Regions from separate parts of the Janthinobacterium glycogeni genome, predicted to be linked through region 1. Evidence: predicted binding sites of a transcription regulator. Region 1 holds the regulator's gene; the other holds the start of a gene.
What was found. The regulator sigma-54, encoded in region 1, starts transcription at its own class of promoters, with help from an activator protein. The targets are predictions, from matches to a motif close to TGGCANGNAANCTGCTTT.
Positions count from the first base shown of each region.

Region 2: a site for sigma-54 is predicted at 2,553-2,570, ahead of ACQ4W4_RS10340 (circularly permuted type 2 ATP-grasp protein). Genes of this name have one in related genera too.

Region 1 is NZ_JBNYXP010000008.1:136,996-142,073, forward strand. It holds gene lptC (LPS export ABC transporter periplasmic protein LptC) at 1-287, shown strand, start outside; gene lptA (lipopolysaccharide transport periplasmic protein LptA) at 313-894, shown strand; gene lptB (LPS export ABC transporter ATP-binding protein) at 894-1,649, shown strand; gene ACQ4W4_RS19475 (RNA polymerase factor sigma-54) at 1,654-3,132, shown strand; gene hpf (ribosome hibernation-promoting factor, HPF/YfiA family) at 3,202-3,564, shown strand; gene ACQ4W4_RS19485 (3-hydroxyisobutyryl-CoA hydrolase) at 3,693-4,778, shown strand; gene rapZ (RNase adapter RapZ) at 4,779-5,078, opposite strand, start outside.
Region 2 is NZ_JBNYXP010000003.1:403,577-408,654, reverse strand. It holds gene ACQ4W4_RS10350 (transglutaminase family protein) at 1-125, opposite strand, end outside; gene ACQ4W4_RS10345 (alpha-E domain-containing protein) at 125-1,069, opposite strand; gene ACQ4W4_RS10340 (circularly permuted type 2 ATP-grasp protein) at 1,063-2,517, opposite strand; gene ACQ4W4_RS10335 (sensor histidine kinase) at 2,688-3,815, opposite strand; gene ACQ4W4_RS10330 (hypothetical protein) at 3,899-4,771, opposite strand; gene ACQ4W4_RS10325 (TonB-dependent receptor) at 4,857-5,078, opposite strand, start outside.

The DNA.
Region 1 (5,078 bases):
CGCATATCGACCAGGACAATACCCGGCTGCAACTGCACCGCAAGGTCGTGATCGACCGCGTGGCCAGTCCGAAGGCACAGAACCTGACGGTCAGGACGGAAGCGCTGACGGTGTTTCCGGACGAAGAACGAATGGAAACGGACGTGCCTGTCAATATCCTGACGGGCGCCTCGCGCATCAATGGTATCGGCATGAAGGCCAATAACGCCACTGGCGTGGTGGAAGTGCAGAATGCGCTGCGCATGGTCCTCCCGCCGAAACCGCGCCCGGCCGCGGCGGCAAAATGACAGAATGAAACAAGGAAACCATACTATGAAGAACATCTTGCTGTTGAGCGTATTTTCTCTGGCCCTCATGGGCGTGGCGCATGCCGAGAAGGCCGATTCCGAGAAGGAAGCCGTCATCACGGCGCGTAGCGGTCACGTCGATGACGTCAAGCAGATTCGTACCCTGACGGGCGACGTCGTGCTGGTCAAGGGCACGCTGACCATGAAGGCGGGCCGGGCCCTGATCACGGAAGACCCGCAAGGCTACCAGTTCATCACCTTCTGGGCCGATCCCGGCAAGCTGGCCACCTTCCGCCAGAAGCGCGATGGCGCCGGCGACCTGTGGGTCGAAGGCGAAGCGGAGCGTGTTGAATACGACAACAAGACGGAAGTGGTGAAACTGTTTTCCAAAGCCAAGCTGACGCGCCTGGAAGGCACGAAAGTGACCGACGTGGCCAATGGCGCCTTCATCTCGTATGACAGCCGCAAGGAAGTATTCAAGATGGAAAATTCCGACAGCGGCACCAGCACCTCCGATGGCGGCAGCGTGCGCATGGTGATCCAGCCGAAGACCAAGGCGCCCGCGGCGGAGAAAGCCCCGGCCACGCCTGCGCCAGGAACGAAATAATGGACAATACCCGTTGCGGCAGCACCCTGATCGTTCGCGGACTGCAAAAAACCTATGGCAAGCGGCAAGTCGTGCATGATGTCTCGCTGCAAGTCGAATGCGGCGAAGTGGTGGGGCTGCTGGGCCCGAACGGCGCCGGCAAGACCACCTCGTTCTACATGATCGTCGGGCTGGTGCCGTCGGACGGCGGCAGCATCGACATCAGCGGCGTGGACATTTCCAGCCTGCCGATCCACCGCCGCGCGCAGATGGGCCTGTCGTATCTGCCGCAGGAGGCGTCCGTGTTCCGCAAGCTGACGGTGGAAGACAATATCCGCGCCGTACTGGAAATCCAGACCGTCGAAGGCCGTCCTTTGAAGAAGGCCGAGATCGAGGAACGCCTGGATAAACTGCTGGCCGACTTGCAGATTGAAAAGTTGCGCGAGAATCAGGCGCTGTCCCTGTCGGGCGGCGAGCGCCGCCGCGTGGAAATCGCCCGTGCCCTGGCCACCGATCCCCGTTTCGTGCTGCTCGACGAACCGTTTGCCGGCGTCGATCCGATCGCCGTGATCGAGATCCAGCGCATCGTGCGCTTCTTGAAGGAGCGCAATATCGGCGTGCTGATCACCGATCATAATGTGCGCGAGACGCTGGGTATTTGCGATCGTGCCTACATCATCAACCAGGGCTCGGTACTGGCGTCGGGACGCCCCGACGACATCATCGCGAACGAGTCGGTACGCCGGGTCTATCTGGGCGAACACTTCCGCATGTAAGCCAATGAAACAATCATTGCAGCTGCGCACTTCGCAGCACCTGGCACTGACGCCGCAGTTGCAGCAATCGATACGCCTGTTGCAATTGTCTACGCTGGAATTGCACCAGGAACTCGAGCAACTGCTGACGGACAATCCCTTGCTCGAGCGCCTAGACGATCCGCTCGACCGTTCGCTGCGCCTGCTGTCCGACGGGGCTTTGAGCTCCACGGCGGCGCCGGCCGAAGCGCCGCCCCAGCCGCCTGGCCAGGAGGCGCCCGCGGCGCCGGCCGAAGTGGAAACCTTTGACGGCGAGGCGGGCGAGGGCCCGGCCGCCGCCGATGGCGGCGACAGCGACTGGAGCGAAGCGAGCCGGGGCAAGGCGCCCGACGACGAAGATTCCCGCCCGCAACTGGAGGCCCATCACTGCACCCTGCGCGAACACCTGATGGAGCAGATGCGCGTGACGGTGCTTGAATTGCGCGACCGCGCGCTGGTCGAGCTGATCATCGACGCGCTCGATGATAATGGCTATCTGGAAGAGTCGCTCGACGACATTCTGGCGCGCCTGCCGGAAGAGCTGGAAATCGATGCCGACGAGATGCGCACGGCCTTGTCGCTGCTGCAAAGTTTCGATCCGCCCGGCGTGGGCGCGCGCAATGCATCCGAATGCCTGGCCCTGCAAATCAAGCGCTTGCCGCACATCGCCATGGTGACGCGGCGCATGGCCCTCGTCATCGTGGAAAAGCACCTGGCCTGGTTTGCCCAGCGCGATTTCAACAAGCTGAAAAAAGCCCTCGACTGCGACGATGAAGACTTGCGCGAAGCGCAGACGGTGATTCGCCAGTGCAATCCGCATCCGGGCGCCGTGTTCGCCTCGGACGTGTCCGATTACGTGGTGCCCGACGTCGTCGTCAAGCGCGCGCGCAATGGCTGGCAAGTGACCCTGAACAACGACGTCATGCCGCGCCTGCGCGTGAACGCCATGTACGCCAACCTGCTCAAGCAGGGCAAGGGCGAAGGCGCCATGGGCGCACAGTTGCAGGAAGCCAAGTGGCTGATCAAGAATATGCGCCAGCGCTTCGACACGATCCTGCGTGTGGCGCAGGCGATAGTAGAAAGACAAAAGAACTTTTTCTCGCATGGGGCCGTTGCCATGCGCCCCCTTGTGCTCCGTGAAATAGCTGATACACTGGGTTTACACGAGAGTACTATCTCGCGGGTAACAACTCAAAAGTACATGCTGACCCCGCACGGCATGTTCGAGTTGAAATATTTCTTTGGTAGCCACGTCGCCACCGAAGCGGGGGGCGAAGCGTCATCGACGGCGATACGGGCATTGATCGTGCAACTGACAGGAGCAGAAGACCCTAAAAATCCTTTATCCGACAGTAAGATTGCGGACATGCTGGGGGAACAAGGCATGGTGATTGCGCGACGTACTGTTGCCAAATACCGGGAAGCGTTAAAAATTCCGCCAGTGAGCCTGCGTAAGTGTTTGTAAGTTTTTTTCGGTTCCTCTGCGGGCCGGAGTCGATGGACCGCACGAACCCGATCATCTTTAGGAGTGTGTATGAATCTCACCATCAGCGGACATCATCTCGAAGTGACACCAGCCATCCGTGAATACGTACAAACGAAGCTGGAGCGCGTGAAACGTCATTTCGATCAAGTCATCGATATCGCCGTGATTCTGACCGTGGATAACCTCAAAGAGAAAGAAAAACGTCAAAAGGCCGAAGTCAACCTGCGTTTGAGCGGCAAGACCGTCTATGTGGAAAGCCTGGCGCACGACCTGTACGCCGCGATCGATACCCTGATCGACAAGCTCGATAGGCAAGTGATGAAATACAAAACCAAAGTGCAAGGGCACGGTAAAGAGGCGATCAAGCATCTGCCAGACAACTCCGAGGAAGACGCCGTCGTCGCCGTCTAAGGCCACCCGCTTCCAGCAGTTGTGATCAACTAAGGGCGCACATTGCGCCCTTTTTTGCGTCCAGCGAAACGCAATGTGCCCCGCGCAGGCGCTAGAATGTTTGCACTTTCACTTCTTTCCTGCCTGCCATGAGCGACCTCGTCCAGATTTCCATCCGCCACCGCACGGGCCACATCGTGCTCGACCGTCCAAAAGCCTTGAATTCCCTGTCGCTGGAGATGGTGCGCGCCCTGAGCGCGGCCTTGCTGGCCTGGCGCGATGATCCGCAGGTGGACGCCGTCATCATTCGCTCCAGCAGCGAGAAAGGCCTGTGCGCCGGCGGCGACATCCGTTTCTTTTACGATGCGGGCCTGGCCACGCCGCAAGGGGGCAGCGCGCTGCTGGAAGATTTCTTTACGGAAGAATACGCTTTAAATCATTTGATCCATTTTTATCCGAAACCGTATATCGCTGTGATGGATGGCGTGGTGATGGGCGGCGGCATGGGCGTGGCGCAAGCGGGGCCCGGCAACCGCCTGCGCATCGTCACGGGCCGCACGCGCATGGCCATGCCGGAAGTCAATATCGGCCTGTTCCCCGACGTGGGCGGCAGTTATTTTTTATCCCGCCTGGCAGGCCAGCTGGGCCTTTACCTGGGCTTGACGGGCTTGACGATCAACGCGGCCGACGCCCTGTACACGGGCCTGGCCGATGTCTACCTGCCCGAGGCGCAGATGGGGGCGCTGCTGGCCCTGTTCGAGTCGACGCCGGGCGAGGCCTTGCCGGTCGCCATCAAGGCGCTGGCGGCCCCGTTTCAGGCCGAGGCGGGCGCTTCTGCCCTGGCCACGGCGCGCGCGGCGCTGGACCGCCATTTCAGCGCGGGTTCGGTGGCGGCCATCATGGCCTCGCTGGCGCAGGACGATGGCGCATTCGCCGCCAGGGCGCTGGCGGCCATGCGCCTGCGCTCTCCCTTGATGATGTCGGTGACTTTGGAATTGCTGCAGCGGGGCGCCCACCTGGGCGTGGCCGATTGCCTGCGCATGGAGCGCACGGTGGTGCGCCGCAATTTCGAGCATGGCGAAGTGCTCGAGGGCGTGCGCGCGCTGGTGGTCGACAAGGACAATGCGCCGCGCTGGAATCCCGCCAGCCTGGACGAAGTCGACGCGGCCATGGTGGCGCGCTTCTTTGTGCCCGTCTGGCCTGCGCAGGCGCATCCGCTGCGCCACCTCGATTAACTAGGAGCGCTCGCGATGGCGCAGTACGACTCTTTCCTTGGGGCCGAAATACTGCGCCAGCCGCTCCGCCATGTACACGGAGCGGTGCTGGCCGCCCGTGCAGCCGAGGGCCACCGTCAGGTAGCTGCGGTTGTCGGACTTGAACGACGGCAGCCATTTCTCGATGAAGGCGCGGATGTCGGCCAGCAGCTCCAGCGCGCTCGGCTGCGCGTCGAGGAAGGCGATCACGGGCGCGTCGCGGCCATCGAGCGGGCGCAGGGCCAGGTCGTAATAGGGATTGGGCAAGGCCCGCACGTCGAA
Region 2 (5,078 bases), on a different contig from region 1:
GCGATGTGCCAGGACAGGGCCCGCTGCTGCGGCTCGATACGCGGCGTCAGGTGCAGCTGCTGGATGGTGTAGGCCAGCGGCGCACTGTAGGCGTAATGGGTTTCGTGGCGGATGGTGAGCTGCATCAGGCCGCCAGGGGAACGAGGAAGTCGCGGCTGACCCGGTTGCCCAGGTCATAGATGTTTTCCAGAAACTGCGTCAATGTATGGTGCAAGCCAGCCTTCATGATGTCGTCGATATGGCCGAATTTCAGCTCGGCGTGCAGTTTGCCGGCGAAACGCTCCGTATCGGCCGACACGTCGTTGCGGATGTGTCTTAAATTTTCCACCACGTCATCCATGCAGGCAAGTAATGACCTGGGCATGTCGCCGCGCAACATCAGCAATTGCGCCACCCGTTCCGGGGTGATCACGTCGCGGTAGACCTTGCGGTAGATTTCGAAGCCGGAAACGGAGCGCAGCAAAGCCGCCCAGTAGTAAAAATCGCGCTGGCTGATGTCTTTCGACGTGTCGCGCGCGCCGTGGAACTTCACGTCGAGGATGCGCGCCGTGTTGTCGGCCCGCTCCAGGAAGGTGCCTAGGCGGATGAAATGGATGGCCTCGTCCTTGAGCATGGTGCCCAGGGTCACGCCGCGCGACAGGTGCGAGCGGTATTTGACCCATTCGAAGAAGGCGCTGGGGTCCGTTTCCAGCAGATTGCTTTTCAGGCGCTTCTGCATGTCGAGCCAGGTGGCGTTCTGGATTTCCCACACTTCCGTCGTCAGGGTGCCCCGCACGGCGCGGGCGTTTTCACGGGCGCCCGTCAGGCAGGCGAGGATGGACGAGGGGTTGTTCGGGTCGCGCACCATGAAGTCGAGCACGTCGCGCGTATGGAAGCGGCCATATTTGTGGTCGTACGCGCTTTGCAGCTCGGAAATGCCCAGGGTGGCGCGCCAGCCCTGTTCCGCGTCCTGCTCGGACTGGGGCAGCATCGACGTTTGCATGTTGACGTCGAGCATGCGGGCCGTGTTTTCCGCCCGCTCCGTGTAGCGGGCCATCCAGAATAAATGATCGGCGGTGCGGCTCAGCATGTTTTTTCTCCTGCAAAAACGGATGTGTCTTCCAATACCCAGGTATCCTTGGTGCCGCCCCCTTGCGAGGAATTGACCACCAGCGAGCCTTCGCCGAGCGCCACGCGGGTCAGGCCGCCCGGCACCATGGAAATCGTCTTGCCGGACAGCACGAACGGACGCAGATCGATGTGGCGCGGCGCGATGCCGGCCTCGACGTACGTGGGGCAGGCGGACAGGGCGAGCGTCGGCTGGGCGATGTAGCCGCCCGGATTGGCCAGCAGGCGCTGGCGGAAATCCTCGATTTGCGCGGCGCTCGAGGCCGGGCCCACCAGCATGCCGTAGCCGCCCGCGCCATGCACTTCCTTGACCACCAGTTTTGCCAGATTCGCCAGCACGTAGGACAGGTCGGCGCTCTTGCGGCACTGGTAGGTGGGCACGTTGTTGAGGATCGGTTCCTGCGACAAATAAAACTTGATCATGTCGGGCACGAAAGGATAGATCGACTTGTCGTCGGCCACGCCCGTGCCGATGGCGTTCGCCAGCGTCACCCTTCCGGCGCGATACACGGACAGCAGGCCCGGCACGCCCAGGGACGAGTCCGAGCGGAAGGCCAGCGGGTCGAGGAAATCGTCGTCGACCCTGCGGTAGATCACGTCCACGCGCTTGGGGCCGCGCGTGGTGCGCATGTAGACGGAATTGTCGTTGACAAACAAATCCTTGCCTTCGACCAGTTCCACGCCCATTTGCTGGGCCAGGAACGCATGTTCGAAGTAGGCGGAGTTGTACATGCCGGGCGTCATGACGACGACCGTCGGGTCGTCGACGCCCATGGGCGCGACGGAGCGCAGGTTGTCGAGCAGCATGTCCGGATAATGGTCGACGGGGGCGATGCGGTTGCGGGCGAACAGTTCCGGGAACAGGCGCATCATCATTTTGCGGTCTTCCAGCATGTAGGACACGCCGGACGGCACCCGCAAGTTGTCTTCCAGCACATAGAATTCGCCCTGGCCCGCGCGCACGATGTCGACGCCGGCGATATGCGCATAAATGTCGGAAGCGACGGCAATGCCCTGCATTTCCGGGCGGTACTGGGCATTCTTGTAGATTTGCTCGGCAGGAATGATGCCCGCCTTGATGATGTTTTGCTCATGGTAAATGTCATGGATAAACATGTTCAAGGCTTGCACGCGCTGCACCAGACCCGTCTGCATCTGCGCCCATTCGGCGGCGGGGATGATGCGGGGGATGGTGTCGAACGGGATCAGGCGTTCCGTGCCGGCATCGTCGCCGTAGACGGCGAACGTGATGCCGACGCGGCGGAACGTCAGGTCGGCTTCGGCCCGCTTGCGGGCGATGGTCTCGGGCGATTGCTGTTCCAGCCAGTTGTTGAATTCACGATAGTGTTCACGTACCTTGCTGTCCGTACCCACGTCATCTGCAGTCATTTCATTGAAAAAATTTGCCATGTTGTGATTTCCCTTGAGCCGTGTCTGACTATAGCTCAGCAGGAAGCGTGCCAATGGCGCACACCCGAAAGTATGTAAAAAATGACCACTTTTGTGGCGTAAAACCGCCATCCGCACCGCTTTGGTGCGCTACGACATCGATTTTGCAGGCAGATGGGGCGCAGCTGCGCTCAGGCGCCCGGCGTGACGAAGGGCCGGCAATCGATGGGCAGGTCGATGGTAAACGTGGTGCCCGTTTCGGGTGCGCTGTCGACCAGCGCGCTGCCGCCGTGGCTTTCCGCCACGTTTTGCACGAAGGGCAGGCCGATGCCCCAGCCGGGCGCACTGCCTTCGTGCTCGCGGCGCAGGTATTCGAAGATGCGCTGCGTCTGGTCTTGCGCGATATTGCTGCCCGTGTTGTGCACGCTCAAGACCATGCGTTCGCGCAAACTGCTGATATGAATATGGATGGGACCTGCATCGCCATACTTGACGGCGTTGACCACGAGGTTTTCCAGCGCCCGGCGCAGCGAATTTTCGCACCACCAGCCCGTCACGGAGGCGCCGCTGACCACGCATTTGCCCGGATGGCCGATATTGACGCTGTCGGCCACCTGCCGCGCCAGCGGCAGTATGTCGAAGCGCCGCAGGACGAGGGGCAGTTTTTGTCCCCGGTGGTAGCTGAGCGTATCGAGCAATTCCTGGATCATGTTGTCGAGGCGCTTGCCGTGCTCGAGAATTTTCAGCGCCAGCGCCGCCACGTCCGGCTGTTGCGCGCGCCGCTGCAGCAGCTGCGCACTGTTGAGCATGACGGACAGGGGATTGCGCATGTCGTGCGACAGGCCGGCGGCGATGCGGCGCTGAAAGCTTGCGTGCATGGCGGTAAATTCCAGGATGGCTTCGCGGATGCCCGTATCGATCGACGCATTGATCACCTTCCAGTCGCGGCGCCGCAGCGGCACGCCCGCCTCCAGCGCGGCGGCGGCGAAGCAGTCGCGGAAAATCTGGTATTCCTGGATCACCTGTTCCGGGCCATAGCTGGTCATGCGCGCCCGTTCGTTGCCATGCACGGCGGGGGCGTTGGTGTTGCTGGTGGCATCGTCGCGCGGGTAGCCTGGCGTGAGCGCTTCGGCCAGGTTGTCGAAGAAGGCGGGCAAGGTGTTGATGAGGATGGGCGTCAGCAAGGCATCGGCGCCGCGGACCTTGGCGCGCACCTCGTGTTCCCACTGCGTCAGCACGGCATCGCGCATGCTGAAGATGCGCCGCGTGCGGGCGGGCATGTCCAGCGCATGCATTTTCTGGTCAGAGGCATAGGTCATCGCGGCTCCCCATCGACATCCCGGCATCCGCACGATGCAAAGCGGGAGCTAAAGTATCCTCCAAATCGGCGCGCAGGTGGTGTTCAATGTGGCGCGTGGGCGCCCGCAATGACGGCGCTCAAATGGCTGAGGGCCGCATCCCATTGCTCCAGCGAAAAGTTCTGCGGATCGTCATGGCCGTTCGCATACCCCGTATCGAGCACGGCGTGGAAGGCGGGGATCAGCCACGTGCCCTTGCGCACGCTGGCGGCGATGTACAGCAGGGCCAGGCGCTCGTATTGCGCGGGCGTAAAGCCGGGATCGGGCGCCAGCCCGTCGTTGCCCTTGCCGCCGCCGGGCACCGAGCGGCGCGGCTGTACCAGTTCCACGTGCAGGAACAGGCCCGTCAGCGAAGGCTTGTCCTTTTCCAGCTTGCTGGCGTAGCCGGCCGTGGCGAAGTCGCGCACGGCCAATGAATCGCCGAGGCGGTTCACGTAGACATGGCCTTTCGGGCCGCCGCCCAGCGTGGGGTTACGTATAGTGAAATCGTTGAAATCCCAGCTGGCTTCGTTGATGTGGTCGGGAATAGTTTCTAACAAGAAATTCGGGTAGCTGGTGTCGTGGATGACGAAATAGCGGGCCATGGGCGCGGCCAGACGGCCCACGGCGCGCGACAGCGGTGCATCGACGGCGCCGCCCGCGTCCGCTTCGGCGATGCCTTGCCCGGCCAGCCAGGCGCGCAGGGCGACGGGGGCGATGCCCGTGCGCTGGCCGATGCGCGCGGCAAGAAAGGCCGGCAGCGGCGCGCTGTCGCCCAGGCGCGCATACTGTTTCACGGGGCGCAACAAGCACGTGGCTTGCGCCCGCGCATCGCCCTTGAAGCCGCTTTTCCAGGCGGCGTAGGGACAGGCGGCTTGCTTTTGGGCAGCGGCGGGCAGGGACAGGCAGAGCAATAACAGCAGGGCAGGGAGTTTCATGCAGGCATTGTCGCCCAAATTCGGCCGTTGGCACAGGCGCGCACGTGAAGCCGCCCAAGGAAGCGGCAACTTCGCGTCGGCCGGCTTAAAACGCCATGCTGCCCGATACGACGAAGGTGCGCGGCGCGGCCAGCACCAGGCTGCCCGCGTCGAACGAGGAGACGGCCGAGGCCCAGTAGCTGCGGTCGGCCACGTTGTCGATGCGCGCGCGCAAGGTCACGTCGTGGCCCGCCACCTGCGTCAGGTAGCGCGCGCCGATGTCGACCCGGGTCCAGGAGGGCAGCTGTTTGGTGTTGGCCAGATCCGC